2 regions of the Veillonella sp. VA141 genome follow, and region 2 is predicted to be linked to the other one. Evidence: riboswitches for the same ligand, from Rfam matches in the RefSeq annotation. Region 2 holds a riboswitch; the other holds the start of a gene.
The links. Region 2 has a riboswitch for thiamine pyrophosphate ahead of thiS (sulfur carrier protein ThiS). Riboswitches for the same ligand answer to the same signal wherever they lie in the genome.
Positions count from the first base shown of each region.

Region 1: another riboswitch for thiamine pyrophosphate. It lies ahead of thiC (phosphomethylpyrimidine synthase ThiC); the one in region 2 lies ahead of thiS (sulfur carrier protein ThiS).

Region 1 is NZ_RQVM01000001.1:29,468-39,318, reverse strand. It holds gene pyrH (UMP kinase) at 1-423, opposite strand, end outside; gene tsf (translation elongation factor Ts) at 500-1,183, opposite strand; gene rpsB (30S ribosomal protein S2) at 1,305-2,030, opposite strand; gene thiC (phosphomethylpyrimidine synthase ThiC) at 2,213-3,517, opposite strand; TPP riboswitch at 3,594-3,702, opposite strand; gene EO112_RS00200 (hypothetical protein) at 3,979-4,398, opposite strand; gene EO112_RS00195 (D-Ala-D-Ala carboxypeptidase family metallohydrolase) at 4,408-4,791, opposite strand; gene EO112_RS00190 (hypothetical protein) at 4,802-5,338, opposite strand; gene EO112_RS08250 (hypothetical protein) at 5,435-5,581, opposite strand; gene EO112_RS00185 (hypothetical protein) at 5,582-5,983, opposite strand; gene EO112_RS00180 (pyocin knob domain-containing protein) at 5,995-8,274, opposite strand; gene EO112_RS00175 (hypothetical protein) at 8,342-9,851, opposite strand, start outside.
Region 2 is NZ_RQVM01000002.1:121,431-131,281, reverse strand. It holds gene EO112_RS02900 (MetQ/NlpA family ABC transporter substrate-binding protein) at 1-519, shown strand, start outside; gene EO112_RS02895 (YerC/YecD family TrpR-related protein) at 695-982, shown strand; gene EO112_RS02890 (TSUP family transporter) at 1,035-1,811, shown strand; gene EO112_RS02885 (SDR family NAD(P)-dependent oxidoreductase) at 1,823-2,593, shown strand; gene EO112_RS02880 (hypothetical protein) at 2,672-3,847, shown strand; gene EO112_RS02875 (YkvA family protein) at 3,865-4,209, shown strand; gene EO112_RS02870 (thioesterase family protein) at 4,262-4,672, shown strand; gene murI (glutamate racemase) at 4,676-5,494, shown strand; gene EO112_RS02860 (hypothetical protein) at 5,503-6,042, shown strand; gene EO112_RS02855 (coenzyme F420-0:L-glutamate ligase) at 6,053-6,709, shown strand; TPP riboswitch at 6,760-6,859, shown strand; gene thiS (sulfur carrier protein ThiS) at 7,134-7,325, shown strand; gene thiF (sulfur carrier protein ThiS adenylyltransferase ThiF) at 7,326-7,901, shown strand; gene EO112_RS02840 (thiazole synthase) at 7,912-8,703, shown strand; gene thiH (2-iminoacetate synthase ThiH) at 8,720-9,851, shown strand, end outside.

The sequences.
Region 1 (9,851 bases), on a different contig from region 2:
GAAGTATGGATTACCCGTACCTGCTGCAAAGATAACAATACGACCTTTTTCTAAGTGACGAATAGCACGACGACGAATGTATGGTTCTGCTACTTCTTGCATTTCAATCGCTGTTTGAACACGAGTTGCTACGCCTGCATTTTCAAGAGCATCTTGTAATGCAATAGCATTCATCACTGTTGCAATCATACCCATATAATCAGCAGATGCACGATCCATACCTTTAGCACTACCGGATAGACCACGCCAAATATTTCCACCACCTACAACGATAGCAATTTCAATACCACTTTCTTTGGAAAGTGATGCAATCTCTTGTGCCAATGGTTCTACCACTTGTGGGTTAATGCCAAATCCTTGATCACCTGCTAAGGCTTCACCGCTAAGTTTTAATACGATACGTTTAAATTTACGTTCACTCATGTCCTTCTCCTTATGACGTTTCTAACAAATAATTCAAAAATAAGAGAACACTTGCGGTGTTCTCTTATCTCCGTACTTATTTACCTACAGTAGCCATAACTTCTGCAACGAAATCGTCTTGTTTCTTTTCGATACCTTCGCCTAAAGCATAGCGAACATAACGACGTACGTTAATGTTTTCACCGATTTTAGCGATTGCTTCATTGATCATAGCTTGTACAGTTTTTTCACCGTCTTTAATGAAAACTTGTTCTAATAGGCAGTTTTCTTTATAGAATTTTTCAACGCGGCCAGCTACCATTTTTTCAAGAACTGCTTCTGGTTTTGGTTTACGGCCAGCTTTAACGTCTTCTTCAGCTTCTACTTTAGCTTGTTCCATCAATACAGCTTTTTCGTGTTCGATTATATTAGCTGGAACATCTTCACGTTTTAAGTATGTTGGGTTAGCTGCTGCAATTTGCATTGCTACATCTTTACAAAGAGCTTGGAAATCATCAGTTTTAGCAACGAAGTCTGTTTCACAGTTTACTTCTACTAATACGCCGATACGTCCACCACCATGAATGTAAGATGCTACTACACCTTCAGCTGCAATACGACCAGCTTTTTTAGCTGCCGCTGCTAAGCCTTTTTCACGAAGGAAGTCAACTGCTTTTTGGATATCGCCATCAACTTCTACCAATGCTTTTTTAGCATCCATCATACCTGCGCCAGTCATGTCGCGTAATTCTTTTACTAAAGCTGCTGTAATTTGAGCCATGATTTTTCCTCCTATAAATAATTAAGGTAAGACCTTAGCCTTACCTTAATTTTACATCGTTATTACTTATTTATCAATTAAGACTATGTCTGTATATATTGTTAAATAATCTTACAGATTCTTAAGCTTCTTCGGAAGCAGTTTCTGTACCGAAAGCGTCTTGTTCACCTTGACGACCTTCTAAAATAGCATCAGCCATTTTACCAGCTAATAATTTAACTGCGCGAATTGCGTCATCATTTGCTGGGATAGGGAAATCAACTTCGTCTGGATCACAGTTAGTGTCCACAGTAGCTACTACAGGAATACCTAATTTTTTAGCTTCTGCGATAGCGATTTTTTCTTTTTTAGGGTCAATTACGAAAAGTGCACCTGGCATTTCTGGCATATCTTTAATACCGCCAAGATATTTTTCTAACTTTTCCCATTCATGACGAAGACGAATTACTTCTTTTTTAGGAAGAACTTCGAATGTTCCATCTTCAGCCATTTTTTCTAATTGTTTTAAGCGTTTAATACGAGCTTCGATAGTTTTGAAGTTAGTCAACATACCGCCTAACCAACGTTCGTTAACGAAATACATATTAGCACGAAGAGCTTCTTCTTTTACAGCTTCTTGAGCTTGTTTTTTAGTACCTACAAAAAGGATTGTTTTGCCTGCTTGAGCTACTTCACGTAAGAAGTCATATGCTTCTTCTACTTTTTTTACAGTTTTTTGAAGGTCAATGATATAAATACCATTACGTTCAGTGAAGATGAATTTAGCCATTTTAGGATTCCATCTTCTTGTTTGATGTCCAAAGTGAACACCAGCTTCTAATAATTGTTTAAGTGATACTACTGCCATGTTGGCACCTCCTGTTAAAAAACCTCCGCAACTCTCATCCCTCAGCAAACGCGAAATTGCGCACAGAACTGATAGTCTAGTTGCGTGTGTATTCATATTTGTTTAGTATAGCACAAAATGTGAGGTGAAAGCAAGTGCAAAACAATCAACTCAAAAAAAGAGTTGGCTGCTTTGTTTCTTATTTATAATATATCAATCTTCTCTCCCTCTAAGGCTTTGTTGATGCTCCGTACGGCGCAGAATTTTCCGCACATACTACAAGCTTCTTTATGTCCCTCTTCTGGGGCACGACTTTCACGGATGCGACGTGCTTTTTCAGGGTCTAGTGCCACTGCATATTGTGCTTCCCAATCTAGTTTTTGGCGCGCTTCTGCCATGCGGTCATCACGTTCCCGCGCATTCGGAATGCCTTTTGCAATGTCTGCGGCATGGGCTGCGATTTTGAAAGCCATAATGCCTTCTTTCACATCATTTTCGTCAGGTAAGGCTAAGTGTTCTGCCGGTGTTACATAGCAAAGAAATGCTGCGCCATGCATAGCTGCCACGGCACCGCCAATGGCCGCTGTAATATGGTCATAACCTGGTGCAATGTCTGTCACCAATGGTCCTAATACATAGAACGGTGCTCCATCGCAGATTGTTTGTTGCACTTCCATGTTGGCTTGTACTTGATTCAACGGCACATGACCAGGACCTTCCACCAAGACTTGCACACCACGTTCACGAGCTCGTTTTGTTAACTCTCCAAGTCGAACAAGTTCTTCGATTTGACAGATATCTGTAGCATCTGCCAAGCAACCAGGACGGCATGCATCGCCAAGGGAAATAGTCATATCATATTCTGCACAAATGTCCAAGATTTCATCATAGTATTCATAGAAAGGATTTTCTTGACCAGTCATAGACATCCAAGCAAAGACTAAACTGCCACCACGGCTGACGATATTTAATTTTCGTTTGTGACGTTTAATTTGCTCTACCGTATGTTGCGTAATCCCACAGTGCAATGTAACAAAGTCCACCCCATCTTCTGCGTGAAGGCGGATAGTAGAAATAAAGTCTTCTGCAGTCAATTCACCTAAATCCTTTTGATGATGGATAACACTATCGTAGATAGGTACGGTGCCAATCATAACGGGACATTCTTTTGTGAGCAGACGGCGGAATACTTTTGTATCACCATGTGTAGACAAGTCCATAATAGATTCAGCCCCTAATGCCACTGCATGATGAACTTTTTTCATCTCTTCTTCGTAGTCTGTACAATCTTTGGACGTACCTAAGTTCACGTTGATTTTCGTACGTAACTTTTGACCAATTCCTTCTGGTTGTAAAGATATATGATGCTTGTTGCACGGAATTGTTACATGTCCTTTTGCCACTAACTCTCGTAATACTTCAACATCCATGTTTTCTTTTTCTGCTACCACTTTCATTGCGTCGGTAACAATGCCTTTTTGGGCTGCTTGCATTTGTGTGTAAAACATAAAAAGCTCCTTTCATTACAAAGGAGCCTATTGAGGTACTCTATACACAAAAAGGTATCGACATTACATCGATACCCACATATGTCAGCGTGCTTCCTACGCGGGCATGATCCCGATCAGGTCAAAAGGTCAGGTACTTCATAGTCCTTTCTCAGCCTATTACATAGGCTCCCTTGCAAATCTAAAATATTTACTTACTTATAGTATATCATGGAATGGTGGAATTTTATAGAAAATTATTCTTCCTCATCCATGATGGCATTATGATACACATAACGCACATATTGCTATAAACCTTTGGTATTAAGCCATTCTTTAAAAAAAGGTTGTGCAACGGTTGTGCAACCGTTCCCAAAAATAGTTTTTATTGATAATGTTATAATTTATTTTTTATACGTTATCGAAACATTTTATAGGCTAATCCACCTAATAAAAGCACCTCAATGAATCGGTGCTTTTGACTATTTTTCTTGTACTTCTTTATTTCTTCCTTCTGCTCTTCTAAGTATAGATTGGCTTTCTCCAATGAGATTTGCTGCTCTGTCAATTTCTGCTCTTGTAGATTTAATTTCTCCTTGGATGCTCTCAACTGCTCCCTCTGTTCTTCTAGTAGCTGCTTCGCTTCTAGTAATGCTACTTTCGATTCGTTCGTTGATAACTTCGCTACGTTCAACTGCATCTCTAACCTCTCGATTGAGTTTGCTTGCTTCTTGTTGATTGTATTGAGCTCGTCTAAGTTCTTGCTGAGCATCTTGTATTCGCTTTGTGTTAATGTCACTCCCTGTTCCGCAAATATATAGCAGGGCACAGATAATAGTACCAAAGCCAATAGCAAGCATAATCGTGTGTTTCTTAATCCATGAAAGAATAGTTCCATACATTTCAACCTCCTAATATTGCTCCCATTCCGCATCATAACCTCGGACATCAATGTGTACAAATTGTAGTCCATAATATCTGCCAACACCATCTGCACCACACTCTTTTGCAATATCTGCTAATTCATCAACACTAATATCGTCCACTGTAATGTCAGCAGCTGTTCCTAATACATGTTGAGAGTTAGGCACTCCACCTACCTCACGATTGTGGTCTTCACAACGGTATCCACTTTCGATATATACTGGTCGTCCTACACGTTCTCGGATTTTATCCAATACATCTACTAAACGTTTGTCAATAATATGATCCAACACATTTTTCCCATCTACTACATTATGTCGATGACATTTGCAGGCAAACTCATAATCCTCAAAATAATTTCCAATTTTCATATATGTCTCCTTATAACTTAAATTTGAACTTACTTTCAATCATATCTCTGATGGTATCTAAAAACTTTCCCATCATTACATTTCCACCATCACGCATATTTTCTAGTACACTCAAAAATTCTGCTGAGGCTAAATATAACCAAACTAAATTAACTACAAAGGCTTCTTTCCCTGCCATAAAATCAAAGCACCAACCTATGGCTGTAGCAAATACATATGTCATTACCTTTGTCACAAAGGGTTTTCTCATATGTTTAGATGAAATTAATCCCTTTTCAAACGCAGGAATGATTGCTATATACTTATCCCAAGCAGATATACTTTCTTTGTCTGCTCCCGCTTCTACTAACATCTGATAGGCAATCGCTCCCCATCTAGTCAGCAAATCAAATAAAACTAATAAAATAAACACGCCCAGTACTTGAACGTGCTTTAAATTCATTAGCCATATAGCAGCACTACCTATAAGGGATAGTCCCACCTTTATAATCCACGACTCTACTAGAATATCTCGTAGAGATTCTAAAAATCCCATATCGAATACCATTTTACCTTTTAATACACCTAAACAATAAAACTTATCAGATCTGGTTTATCTCTAGCTCTGTTCATAATCACTCCTACCATCTCTTTTGAAACAACATTATTCCTCTTTTTTGTCTTCCATATTCATTAAATCATTGTGGATACATCCCTCAGTAGGACAAGTACCATCTTGATTGAGTGTAGCATAACACCATTCACAAAAATGCATTACGGGAATATCTGAGTGTACTTCGTAGTTATCCATTTACTTTACCTCCTTAATCTTTGCAATCATTTCTTGTGTGAGTTTCTTATATTGTTCTTGTAAATCTACTACACTAGTACCGCTCAATGTACGTCTTGCTAGTGTCTGTTCTAATGTTTCAAAACGTTTGTCATAGTAGGCTTTAATCTCTGCAATACGTTCTGCTTTTGAAAGTACTTTCGGCTCTTCTACATAATCAATGAATTTGCCATTGATGTAACATTTATTATTTGCTACGAACTCGTTTTGCATTTCTTGTGTACCCGCTAAGTACGTGTGATTAGGGTATAGTGTTTGTGCTAACTGTATGCATGATTCCTCGGTATCTGCATGTAGTCCAATTAAAAAAGAGGTTACTCGTATCCCCTTTGTGTCTAAGACAAAAATATATTTAGTCTCCATATAAACCTCCTTTAAACACCTATCACCATATATCGAACAGCACGCCGTGAATTTTGTGTTCCAATGACTTCAGAAATTGTGACTGATGTTATATCTAGCTTTTTTGTTTGAACACTTGCTAACCACTTATCGGAACGTGGATTAATGTGGCTATAAAATATTCCAAAGCATTTTTTTCTAAATGCAATTGGGAAGGTTGCTGTATATTGTGCTTCTCCCGTTGAATGTGTTATGTGTATATATCCAAACTGTATGATTACTATATTTTCCCCTTGACCAATTAAGATATATGCTTCATTATCCGAAGTTTCTTTTACTTGTACATTCAACGCTTGCCCTGTGCCTCCTCCTAGACCACTTAACAATTCTTTTACAACTGCTAGTGTAGGAACAAGGCTTGTATTCGTATCTTCCTTATTTGTAGTAAATAATTTTAATAATGTGGCTGTATCGCCTTTGGTAATGGTTAACCCCTCATTATGTTTTGTTATATCTGTAATGGTTGCATCATAATCTCCATGATAATGCCACGCACCCCACGCATTATAGAATGTTCTATAGCAGATATTGCAGGGCTTGTTATTCGCACCATAGGAGTAGAATACTTGCGTAATCTTATTAGTATCACTTTTAATAACCTGTACTACACCGTAATAGTATACTCGTGTAGTACTCGGTGCATTTCTCCACCCCCACATGCTTGCGGTTGCTTCATACATACCAGTATCTGTGAGATTATTCCAATCATTGATACTAGTAGGCATAGGCTTCATACTCATGTATTTGTTAAGATTATGTGAAGTGGAGTCTATATTATGTTCACTAATTTTAGTGGCAATAGAATTATTTATATCACTCACCTTTCTCTTCTCTTCTTCAATAGATGTTTGTAATGGAGAAATTAACTCACGCCCAATATCGTTTTTAATAGTTCCTTTTAAGGGTGCAATCAATTCACGATTTATATCATTTTTTATATTCGTTTGAATCGTTTGTAGCTCACCTTTTGTCACCCAGTTAGTTATTTTGCTTTGTAGATCTGTTTGTGTTACACAATTTCCAATTTTACTTTGAAATTCTTCTTTTGTTACCCAATTATTAATTTTACTTTGTAGATCTTCTTGCGTTACCCAGTTACCAGTTTTGGCGGCTCCAGCTTTGTTGGCCCATTCCTTGGCTTTCTGCACCTCTGATGTAGCACTAGACACATATCCTTGCATATCTCTTACAATAGTGGCAGCATAACTTTTATATTCCAGTAATAGCTGATTCACAGTATCTCTCATTGATTCAGCTTCTCTATTCTTATCTAGAATCGATTGTTGCATGCTTTGAATCCCATTAGATATACCCTTTACTTCTTCTATAGCTTGTTCCAAATTGTGTGCATGACCTTCAGCAGCGCTTGCCTTTTCAATAACACTTGCTTTTAATTGATTAATCTCTTCTTTAGTAGCTATAGTAGAGGATTGTATATTACGTAATTCTGCTATGGAGTTTTCCATAGTTCCGACATAACCCTTTATTTCTCGTGCTTTAGTTTCTACAGCTCCTACACTTTGTAAGATATCACTATTTTTTAATCGTCTTGTAATATCACTTTCTACTTGCTCTAAGCTTTGTAACACGGTCTGCTGTGTAGATCGTATTTCTTGCTTGGCTCTTTCCTTCAATGTTTCAGTATCTCTATCTACTCGACTAAGCTTTTCTTTAATTTCCCCATACATTGTCAGTGATTCTGTATGGATTCCATCTATTTGCGCTTTAATTCTATCAATATTAGCTTTAGTAGAGGTGACTTCACTTGTAATACGTTCCACTCCATCAAATGGATTTTCTACAAGTTCTATGGCATTTCTTTCACGGTTGATACGTAAATAGGCGTTTCCTATTTGTGTCGGAATCACAGTATCAAACTGTTCTGATAACACTTGTAGTGGTATACCTTTATGATGACTACCTAATTCCTGTATCATACGAACAATCTTATCTAATTGCCCTTGTAATGCTGTATAAATTGGTTCATTAGGCAACTGTAATGTATTGTTCCGTGGAGTTTCCCTAGTAAGCAATACACTTTCATTCCTTGCAAGTGGAGTACCATTCTTTGGATACGTGTATTGCTTAGTAGTAGGATTAAACTCAAAATTTGTAGAAATTCGTTTTGTTTTCCCATTGCTGATGACGTAACCTACAATGTCCTCTTTCCTTGTGAACGAATACGGGTATGCAAAGGTCTTATTCTGACCATCCCCTTCGTACATAATACTCACTCTTTCATCATTAACCATATGTGTCTCCTTTCTACTGTACCTTTGAATATAAAAGGAGCTATCCACGATAGATAGCTCCTAATTACTATTTTCTTTTTTCCTCACGACTTCGAAGATTCTTATCAAATGCAATGGCAGTGATTAAATCCCTTAGTGTAGCTTCTGTATTAGAAAATGACCATTTTGCTAGTGTCCAAAAACCATCAGTAAAGGTATCACTAAATCCTGTGAGACGATTGCTCACCTGGCTTGTTGACCGCATCACATCAATCCAAGATTTTTTACTGCTTTTCACGTTTCTATACAACTCTAATAATTTTGGCATTAGACTAAGGGCAACAGTTTCATTTCCCTTACTCATACTAGGTTTACCCATAGCCATATCCATAGCTAAGGAAACTCCATCTCTAAGTATTGGTAACCCTACAAACGATCCTGTAATCACTGACGATAACATTTTTTTCAAAAGGCTTTCTACATCATCGTCATCACCAGACCAGGTGGACCGCAATAAAGCCTCTGACATATTCTGTAATACTACCCAGAATAAGATGTGGTTAAAGAGTTTCATATAATCTTGTTTATCTACGACTGCATAACCACCTTCTACCAATGCATTCAAAACTGTATTGGCATACGTATAAAATGGTGTAAATAAAGCTACTAGACTGTTTTTCTTTCGTTGCAACTCTACAGAGTCTTTCGTATCCCCTGAACCAAACACTCTACGAACTTGTCTATCCGCCGCTGATATAGCTTCTGCTTCAATATATTCTTGATCTAGACCCTTAGGCAATAACTCTGCTACTTTCTGTTCATAAGCAAATTTCCATAACGGCATAGACAGCATTAAATCTGTTTCCGTGATAAATACATATCCATACCGACTAATCGTATCTCGTACCTCTTTTGTCATGTGCTTGGTTTCAGATATTCTTCGCCCAATATCACTATTAGGAAAGAAGGTCATACCTTTACCGCCAATGCTTAATCCTTCATGTAAATCATGATCTAGCGTATGTATACGCTCACGTAAAAAGATACTTCGTTCCATAACGAATTTTCGGTTTGATACATACCTATCGGATAAAGGATATCCCATAAACTCTGTAATGGCTCGTACAGTATTCAGTAAGCCAATTTCTTTGGTCATCGGAATCACATTCAATACATTAAGTAATGCTGTACTCGTCCTATAGGACATAATAGCCATAGATGTATTTCGTCTTAAATCTTGCAATACTCTATCTAACCGTGAGGATTTACTAATCTCACTCTGCCAATTATCTCGTACCCAGGTCTTCAACATTTGTAATGTTTCTACACCCGTAGTACGAACAATATAGTCACTGAGTGCCCGATTATTTAATAGCCGATTCACATCCGTAGCCGCTTCACGCATGCTAATATGGTTAATCGCTTCATCAATAGCACGTGGAATCACATCAAAGGATAGTAGTAGCTTTTTCCCTTTCACTAACTGTACACGACTTTTGGTGGCACTCATACCCATACCCCATACAGCGCTAGATGACATTTGCGATTTTATAATATCTTCTACTTCATAATCCTTAGCAGCACCATCTACAGTCGGA
Region 2 (9,851 bases):
GATAAAGGTTTGAAAATTCAATCTATCGGCAAAACTATTTTGTTACCAATGGCAATTTACTCTAACAAATATAAAGATTTGAAAGATGTACCAAATGGCGCTACTGTAGCGATTCCTAACGATCCTACCAATGGTGGTCGTGCCTTGTTATTATTACAACAAGCAGGTTTGATTACATTAAAAGACGGTGGCACTGTAAAATCTTCTGTAGCAGATATTACAAGCAATCCTAAAAACATTGATATTCGTGAATTAGAAGCGGCACAAATTGCTCGGTCCCTAAATGATGTTGATGTAGCAGCAGTGAATACAAACTATGCAATTCCAGCAGGTTTGAACCCACAAAAAGATGCTGTTGTAGTGGAAAGCACAGATTCTCCATATGCTAATGTAATTGCTGTTCGCACAGAAGATGTAAATAATGAAACATATAAAAAATTATTGTCCATTTACCAATCTGAACCAGTACGTAAATTCATTCAAGAAGAATTCAAAGGATCTATTATCCCAGCGTTCTAAGTGAAAAGAATCAGCAAACAATTATACAACAGAGGGTAGTTGATATATGAGTATCAACTGCCCTCTGTTTTTTTGTACAAGAACAATGAATTAATGATATATGTATGATATTTCCTATGGTATAATGGTAGTGAAGTAAAGTACATTCTGAATAGAATTATGAAGGAGTAGAAGGTTGAATCAAAAACTTAAGAATCCAATACATGACCAGTTATTTCGGGCAGTCTTGTCGTTGGAAACACTAGAAGAATGTTATGAATTTTTTGAAGATATTTGTACCATTGGAGAATTAAAATCTATCTCTCAACGCTTAGAAGTGGCACGATTGTTAAAAGCAGGTACAGGGTATGAGCAAATTGTAGAATTAACAGGAGCTAGTACGGCGACCATAAGTCGTGTGAAACGGTGCTTAAATTATGGTGCCGATGGATATAATAAAATTTTGCCTCGTATTGAGGACTAGAAGATACAATAGGACATCAACGTGATGTATATAAGAGAGGAGGGCTCACACTATGGAAGGTGATTTACTCATAGGTATCATACTATTTTTTGCAGGAGCCCTAGCGGGGTTTATTGATTCCATTGTAGGTGGAGGTGGGTTGATTTCGTTACCCGCTTTGATGTTGACGAATATGCCGGTGGCCATGTGCTTAGGGACCAATAAATTATCTAGTGTCTTTGGATCTGGCACAGCAATGATTAACTTCGCCAGAAACAAATTGGTAGATTGGACATTCGTGAAATGGATCATGCCATTCACTCTGCTTATCTCTATGGTAGGCGCCTATATAGCAGTCTATGTGCCAGGCACATTTTTAAAACCCCTTATTATTGTATTATTGTTGGCAGTGTTCATTGTGGTGCTTACCAAAAAAGATTGGGGTACCATAGCACAAGTGGAACGTAAATCAGGATGGAAATTACTTGCTTATGTAGCAGTGGCTATTGTTATCGGCTTATATGATGGATTTCTTGGACCTGGCACAGGGGTGTTTTTAATATTCTATTTCTTGTTTATGGGTTATGATTTCTTAGGCGCATCAGGAAATGCCAAAGTACTAAATACAGTGAGTAACTTTGGGTCCTTGATGGTGTTCATCTATATGGATCAAGTGAACTATGGCTATGGTTTAGCAGTTGCAGCGGGACAAATTATTGGCGCTACTGCGGGATCAAAGTTAGCCATGGTGAAAGGCGCAGGACTAGTGAGATTTTTGTTTATCGCCATGTCTCTGACAATGTTAATGAAATTGTCCTATGACTATTTACTTTCACAGGGGATTATATAGTAGGAGTAACTATGCAAAAATTTAGTGATAATCAAGTAGCATTAATTAGCGGCGGCACATCGGGTATAGGCTTTGCTACTGCAGAATTGTTGTTAAAGCAAGGCTGGTGTGTGGTGATTAACGGCCGCAATGAATGGGATGGACAAGAAGCGGTTGTAAAATTGCGCCGTATTTCCTCGAAAGTACGATTTGTGCAAGGAGATGTAAGTAAGGTTATGAATTGCCGTCGTATTGTGGAAGATACGATTCGTTTGTTTGGCAATTTAAATGCCTTAGTAACGGCAGCTGGGTATTATGAAGAACGACTATTGGAAGATGTGGATGAGCAAAACTTTGATGAGATGTTTGGAACGAATGTAAAAGGTACTGTCTTTTTATGCCAAGCCGCAGCACCGTACTTGAAACAAGTGCATGGTAGTATTGTGACTATATCAAGTGATGCAGGACTACAAGGTAATGTGGCGTGCACTGTGTACGGAGCATCCAAAGGGGCTGTAGTGAGTTTTACGAAATCACTGTCCTTAGAAATGGCACCTCATCGTGTTCGCGTTAATTGTGTATGTCCTGGTGATGTAGACACTTCATTAGTGGCAAAACAATTAGCCAATGAACCATCGGGTGATATTGTGAAAGCTAAGGAAGAAATGGCTTTACACTATCCATTAGGACGGATTGCTCAACCGCGAGAAGTAGGCGAAGTCATTGCTTTTCTTATTAGTGAGAAAGCATCTTTCGTGACGGGTGCAGCTTGGACTGTAGACGGTGGACTAACAAGTTGGTAATTCATTGAGAAATTTGATACAATAAGGGTAATAAGTACATTTACACTTAATGTTTTGTGGTCAGTATAGGAGACAAATATGGAGCAGTTGGAATACAATAATGCAACACTTCCTCAAGCAACGAATGTACAAGAAGAAGTAGAAATGATTTGCCGTTGGGCAGCAGCTCGTGCAGCTGGTATCGCGGCATTACCAAAATTTAATTATGTAGGTTTATTGGCTAATGATGTGTACATGGTATCACGCATTGCTCAAGTATATGGTGTATGCCCTGCTAAAGAAGGGGTGACTGGATTTTTAGTCGGTCTTGGTGGTAGTGCTGTAGCAGCGTTAGTATGTACAGTCGTACCAACAGTGATTCTTCGCGTTCCGGTGGCAGCGGCTATTACCTATGGTGTTGGTAAAATGGCTGCAAAATGGATTGAAGATGGTATGCCAGCATGTCCGAACTATGAAGAATATCGTCAACGTTTAGTAGATATTTATGAACATAATAAAGAAACAGTTATCACATTGGCGAATACACCACTTCGGGATAAGCCGTTGGGTAATGAAACTGTAGATTTCTTAGATGATGTACAGGTGTCTGGTAATGATTACTTAGCAAGTGCCAAAGGCTTTGCAGGTTCTTTTGTTGGAGCTGATTTGTTGGCTAATGTAAGTGCTGTAAAAGATCTAGCAGTAGGAGCCGTATCCATCTTGGCAGCTACGGTGAAAGACACATTAGAGAAAAGTGGTAATGAAGAATTACTAGATAATGCTCGTCATGCTGCAAAAGGAGTAGGCTCTTTGCTTAAAATTTTAGCAACTGAAGCATTATCTTTAACGGGTGCCGTAGCAGGTACATCAGCATCTAAAGCAAGCGTATATACAAAAGCCGCTTATGAAAAAGCAGATACGGTGCGACAAACATTAAATGATTCCTTACAAACTAAAGTAGAACCAGTGGTGGAAAAAGCCACAGCTGTTATGCAAGATGTAAAAGAAGTGGTAGAACCAAAATTACAACAAGTGAAAGAAAAGGTAGAACCAAAACTTCAACAGGTAAAAGAGGTGGTAGAGCCGACATTACAGCAAGTAGAAGAAAAAGCTTCTGAATTGACAGCCAAAGCGATTGACCACGCACAAGAAGCGGTGCAAGACATTCGTGAAAAAGCGGAAGTTGTGAAGGAAACAGCAGTGGAATTGGCAGAACAAACAAAAGAAAAAGCCATCGACTTAGCAGAACAAGCAAAAGACAAGTTCAAACAATAATCAGAGAGGTTATAACTATGAATATCTTACAAATCCTTAAGTATGGAAAAACCTTTACATCTGATGCCTTTATGTCCACTGTGAATCGCATGGGTCGTAATATTATGTTTGCACGAAAAGCTGTTATGTTATATTATTGTTTACGTGATACAGATACACCAGCATTTGTAAAGGCCGTTATTGCAGGCGCTTTAGGATACTTGATATTGCCTATTGATTTTATCCCAGATAGCGTACCAGGTCTTGGCTGGGTGGATGATGTGGCAGTATTAGCAATTGCTATGAAAGTAGCTAATCGCTATATTAAGGCTTCCCATAAGGAAAAAGCACAAAAATTTGTGCCTATCGGATCAATTGATTAATCAGTAAAGGGGCTCTTTGGAGCCTCTTATTGCATAGGAAAGGTAGTATACGATGATTTCTACATCTTTACGTGTCCGATTTTATGAAACGGATATGATGGAGATTGCCCATCATACGAATCATTTACGGTGGTTTGAAATGGGGAGAATTGAATATTTTCGCCGCTGTGGTATTAGTCTATGGGACATGATGCAAGAGGGCATCGTCTTTCCTATTACAAAAGTGAGCTGTGAGTATAAGGAAGTGGCACGCTTTGATGATGTATTGCGGGTGGAATTAACAGTAGCCTCTTTGTCGCGGGCTCAATGTACTTTCACATATCGGATTATCCGTGACAGTGATAATGCATTGATCTGTACAGGGGAAACACAAAATGTATTTACGGCTAAAGAAACAGGTAAAATTATTCGCTTGCCAGATGTATTTTTTAAACCCATGAAAGCCGTAGCAGAGGAGGAGTAGGGAATGACGCCCATACAGAAGGAATTACCTATTGGAGTATTCGACTCTGGAATCGGTGGATTGTCTGTATTATCTGTGCTAGCACAAGAATTTCCGGAAGAAGATTTTATTTATGTTGGAGATAGTGCAAACAATCCAGTAGGCAATAGGCCGATTGAGGAAATTGAAGGCATTGCTACGAAAATTGCAGAGTTTTTAGTGGCCCAACCAGTGAAACTAATAGTCATCGCTTGCAATACATTTTCTGTGGTAGCCTTGGACAAACTATCCAAACAATTTGATGTACCTATTGTGGGGATGGCACAGGGGATTCATGATGCTCTGCGTATTAAGGTTAAACAGAAACGTAAAGGACCTTTAGGCATTATGGCTACGGTAGCGACTATTAATAGTCATAAACATATGGATGCAGTCCATACCTTGAAGCCTCATGTAAAAGTAGTAGAACAAGGCTGTAAAGATTTGGCGGCCTGTATTGAAGAAGGTCATTTAGATGATGCAGTTTTACGACATTGTGCAAAAGAATATGTACAGCCTTTGGTAGAGGCAAATGTGGAAGTGGCCATTTTAGGATGTACCCACTATCCCTTAGTAGAACCCATACTGCGTGAGTTGGCTAAAGAACAAATTTGCTTTGTAGACCCTGCGTGGGAAACATCTGATGCTGTAGGAGCTATTTTGTACGGAGAAGATTTGGAGCAGACATCAGGTAGAAAAGGTTCTATACAAGTTTGTGTTACTAGCCATGCGGATCGAGTAACGTCTATCGTACAAGATATTTTCAAGGATACTAGCTTAACAGCTAAGCTCATTACTCTATAGGAGGAACTATGTATATTTACACATTAATAGATACCCTAGTGTGGATAGCCTGTATCATTGCTATCATTTATATTGCCTACCGCATATTTGCATGGCGCCAAGGCAATGAAGACATTGTGATCATGGTGAAACGTCGCACTCCATTTGTGGTAGAAGACATTAGTTTTGATCAAGTAGTGTTATCTACGGATATTCCATTTGTGAACAGAGGTAAACAATACGGAACCATCATGGATATGTTCCCTCGTCATTTATTACCACAAGAACAATTTGACAATGTGCGAATTCAATCGTGGTTAACCGATGCAAAGGCAGAACGTCATGATGGCTATTGGGAAGCGTTAGTCTATAAACAACGACAAGGCAGTACCATTCGTTTGCGTCTAGTGATGACGGCTAATAGTGGCAATATTCGTAAAGACTTAGTGGGATTCCCAGACATGCCTATCGATATCTACCATCAAGTAGTAGGTCGTGAGGCATACCGTATTTCAAAAACTAGAATTACTCTAACTGCAGAAGAGTTAGAAGTAGCAATGCGTAAATAGGAGGTACATCATGGCAGAATTAGAACTTTTACCAATCCCTACGCGCATTTTAACGAACAAAGATGATATCGTAGAGGCTATCGTAGAATTTGCAGGTCCTTATATTGGACCAGAAGATATTGTGTGCGTAGCAGAATCCGTCGTGGCTATCACGCAAGGGGAGTTTACACGACCAGAAGATTTAAAAGTATCTTGGCAAGCTAAATTTTTAAATCGCTTTATCCATCCGGATGGTTCTATGGCATCTGTGTATGGTATGCAAGCAGCTATGGATAAAGAAGGGGAATGGAAAATGATGTTTGCCTTCCTCTGTGGAGCCGTAGCTAAAGTGTTTAAAAAATCTGGCGTGTTCTATCAAATGGCACGGACCGCATCCTTAACAGATGATGTGACAGGTACTATGCCTCCATTTGATAAATGCATTGTATATGGACCAAAACAACCACATGCAGTAGCCGATGCTATTATGAAAGCAACAGGAGCCTATGGGGCTTGTGTAGCGGACGTGAATGATTTAAAACGAGCGGCTATCTTAGGTCATAGTCGCGGATTGAAACCGCAGCAAATTGCGCAAATTTTAATCGATAATCCATTTGGCAACGATAGTCAAATGACACCTATCGTTGTAATTAAAAATTATGCCTCTGTGTCTGCACGGAGACGATAAAAATTGTTGATACTTAGGCTTGCAAATTGAGTCGTATCAGCGTATACTGAAAGAGAACTTTGGGGAGCCTACTGGCTGAGAGTAAACGAAAGTTTTGACCCATAACCTGATTTGGATAATGCCAACGTAGGATAAGTTTGATTCGTCATACTGAGGACATCCAACAGGATGTCCTTTTTTTGTGTCTTTCATAGGATAGTCTATCCTATATGGGTACAGAATAGAGGTACATCGAAATGGATGTACAAGTGGAAAAGAATAGTGAGACGATAGAGTGCTACAGCATGAAGGGGCATACCACCGCGGGTATGGTTTTTCGTGCTGTTTTTTTATACTAGTATGTGGTGAAGGAGCCATGACGGATAATTGGTATGATACTAGTTTGAAATAGGTATATAGCATACGCTATAGTTAGGAGGATATGATGAAAGTAAATGGAGCAACTTATCATTATGAGGGGCAAACAGTGCAAGAAGTACTGGCAGCCCTAGCGTTTCGAATGGATCGCATCGTAGTGGAATATAATGGGAAGATTCTTTCTAAAGCAGACTGGGAATCGACTCGTGTGAGTCCTGCAGACACAATGGAAGTAGTAACCTTTGTAGGAGGTGGCTAAATGGTATCTTTACAAGATAAAAAAGTTCTGCTTATCGGTGTGGGTGGTGTTGGCTCCCATGTGGCAGTGGCATTGTGCCGTGCTGGAATTGGTCAGTTAGAAATCGTAGACTTCGACGTTGTGGATGAGAGTAATCTAGGCCGTCAATACTATGACGTGAATGATGTAGGAGTTTTAAAAGTAGAGGCTATGAAAGGTCACCTCAATCGGATGAATCCAAACTGTGAAGTCATTGTTCATAATGAATGCCTCACACCAGAAAGATTATCTGAATTAATCGATGGCTATGACATGGTCGTAGAAGCAGTGGACAAGGCTGTCACAAAAGCGTGGATGACAGAAGTTATTTTGACCCATCCAGCAGAGCCTTTATTGGTAGGCTGTTCCGGTATGGCAGGTTGGGGCGATAGTAATGGTATCCGCCGTGAACGAAGACATCATCGTTGGTATTTATGCGGTGATGGTGTGAGCGATATCGATTCTATCGGAAAAATTACTGCCGCTCGTGTCATGGTTTGTGCCGGACATATGGCAAATGCTGTGATTCAACTATTACATGGAGAAGATATTGATTAAGGAGGAACCTATGACACTTTCAGTGAAAGATATGGAAACACAAGATACATGGACCTTAGGGGGACATACATTGCATTCTCGATTTATCTTGGGGTCTGGAAAATTTTCTATCGACTTAATCGAGGCTGTCCTAGAAGAAGCGGGCGCAGAAATGATTACCTTAGCCCTACGTCGTGCGGTAGGTGGAGAAGTGGAAAATATCCTAGATGCTATCCCAAAGGATACTATCTTAATCCCTAATACGAGTGGCGCTAGAGATGCTGAAGAAGCGGTGCGTATAGCAAGATTATCCCGAGCTACAGGTTGTGGAGATTTTGTAAAAGTAGAAATTATGAAAGATTCAAAATATTTATTGCCACATAATGGGGAGACCATTAAAGCTACAGAAATATTAGCAAAAGAAGGATTCATCGTTATGCCATACATGTATCCAGACTTAGAAGTGGCTCGTGATTTGGTGAATGCTGGAGCCGCTGCGGTGATGCCGTTAGCGGCGCCAATTGGATCTAATCGTGGATTGCAGACAAAGGAATTTATCAAAATTTTAGTGAATGAAATTGATTTGCCTATCATTGTAGATGCTGGTATTGGTGCTCCATCCCAAGCAGCAGAAGCAATGGAAATGGGCGTAGCTGCAATCATGGCAAATACAGCCGTAGCTTCTGCGGGCCATATTCGAGGTATGGCGAAAGCATTTGGTTTAGCCATCCAAGCAGGAAGATTGGCATATTTGTCAAAATTAGGGCCTACTCTTGAAACCGGTGGTAGCGCTTCATCTCCGTTGACTGGATTTTTGAGATAATAGGAAAGGAATAGCCATGTCTAGTACCACCAGATACCATATAGATGATCCATGTTGGAAGTATCGCCCCCACATGGATCAAATTGAAAGTCCTATTTTAGAGACGGTATTGCGAGAACGTGAGCAATATACGTACGATCGATACACAGCAGATGATGTGCGCCGTGTGTTGCAAGAAGATACCATTGATGTAGAAGGACTGAAAATTTTATTATCTCCTGCAGCAGAACCATTTTTGGAAGAACTAGCGGAAAAAGCAAAGGCCGTACGAACACGATACTTTGGCAATTCTGTGTATTTATTTACACCGTTATATATTTCAAACTATTGCGATAACCTATGCGTGTATTGTGGCTTCAACTGTAAAAATCAGATCCATCGGGCGAAGTTAGATGAAGCAGGTATTGAAGAAGAGTTAAAAAATATTGCCAAAACAGGATTACAGGATATTTTAATTTTGACTGGGGAAAGTGAACGCCATAGTCCTATTTCTTACATTGGGCGTGCCTGTGAATTAGCAAAAAAATATTTTAAGGTAGTGGGCGTAGAAATTTATCCTGCCAATGTAGACGATTATGCGTACCTACGAGAATGCGGTTGTGATTATGTGACCGTATTCCAAGAAACGTATAATTGGGAAAATTATAAAACATTGCATTTGTTAGGAAATAAAAGCGTATTTCCCTATCGACTTGAAACGCAAGAACGAGCTTTGCGAGGGGGTATGCGGGGAGTAGGTTTAGCAGCCTTATTGGGGTTAGATGATTTTCGAAAAGATGCCTTTGCCACAGCCTTGCATGCCCATATGCTACAACGTGCGTATCCTCATGGAGAAATTAGTATTTCCTGTCCACGCCTGCGGCCTATCGTCAATGATGATACCATCAATGCAGGGGACGTAGGAGAAGCTCAATTATTGCAAGTCATCTTGGCATATCGCTTATTCCTACCTTATGCAAATATTACGATTTCCACTAGAGAAACAGCCAGGTTCCGCAACGGGGTCCTACCATTAGCAGCGACGAAACTGTCAGCAGGTGTCAGCACAGGTATTGGTGAACATTCCTCAGAAGAAAAGAAACAAGAAGAAGGGGATGCACAATTTGAAATTGCTGACAGTAGAACTGTAGCAGAAGCCATGGAAGATG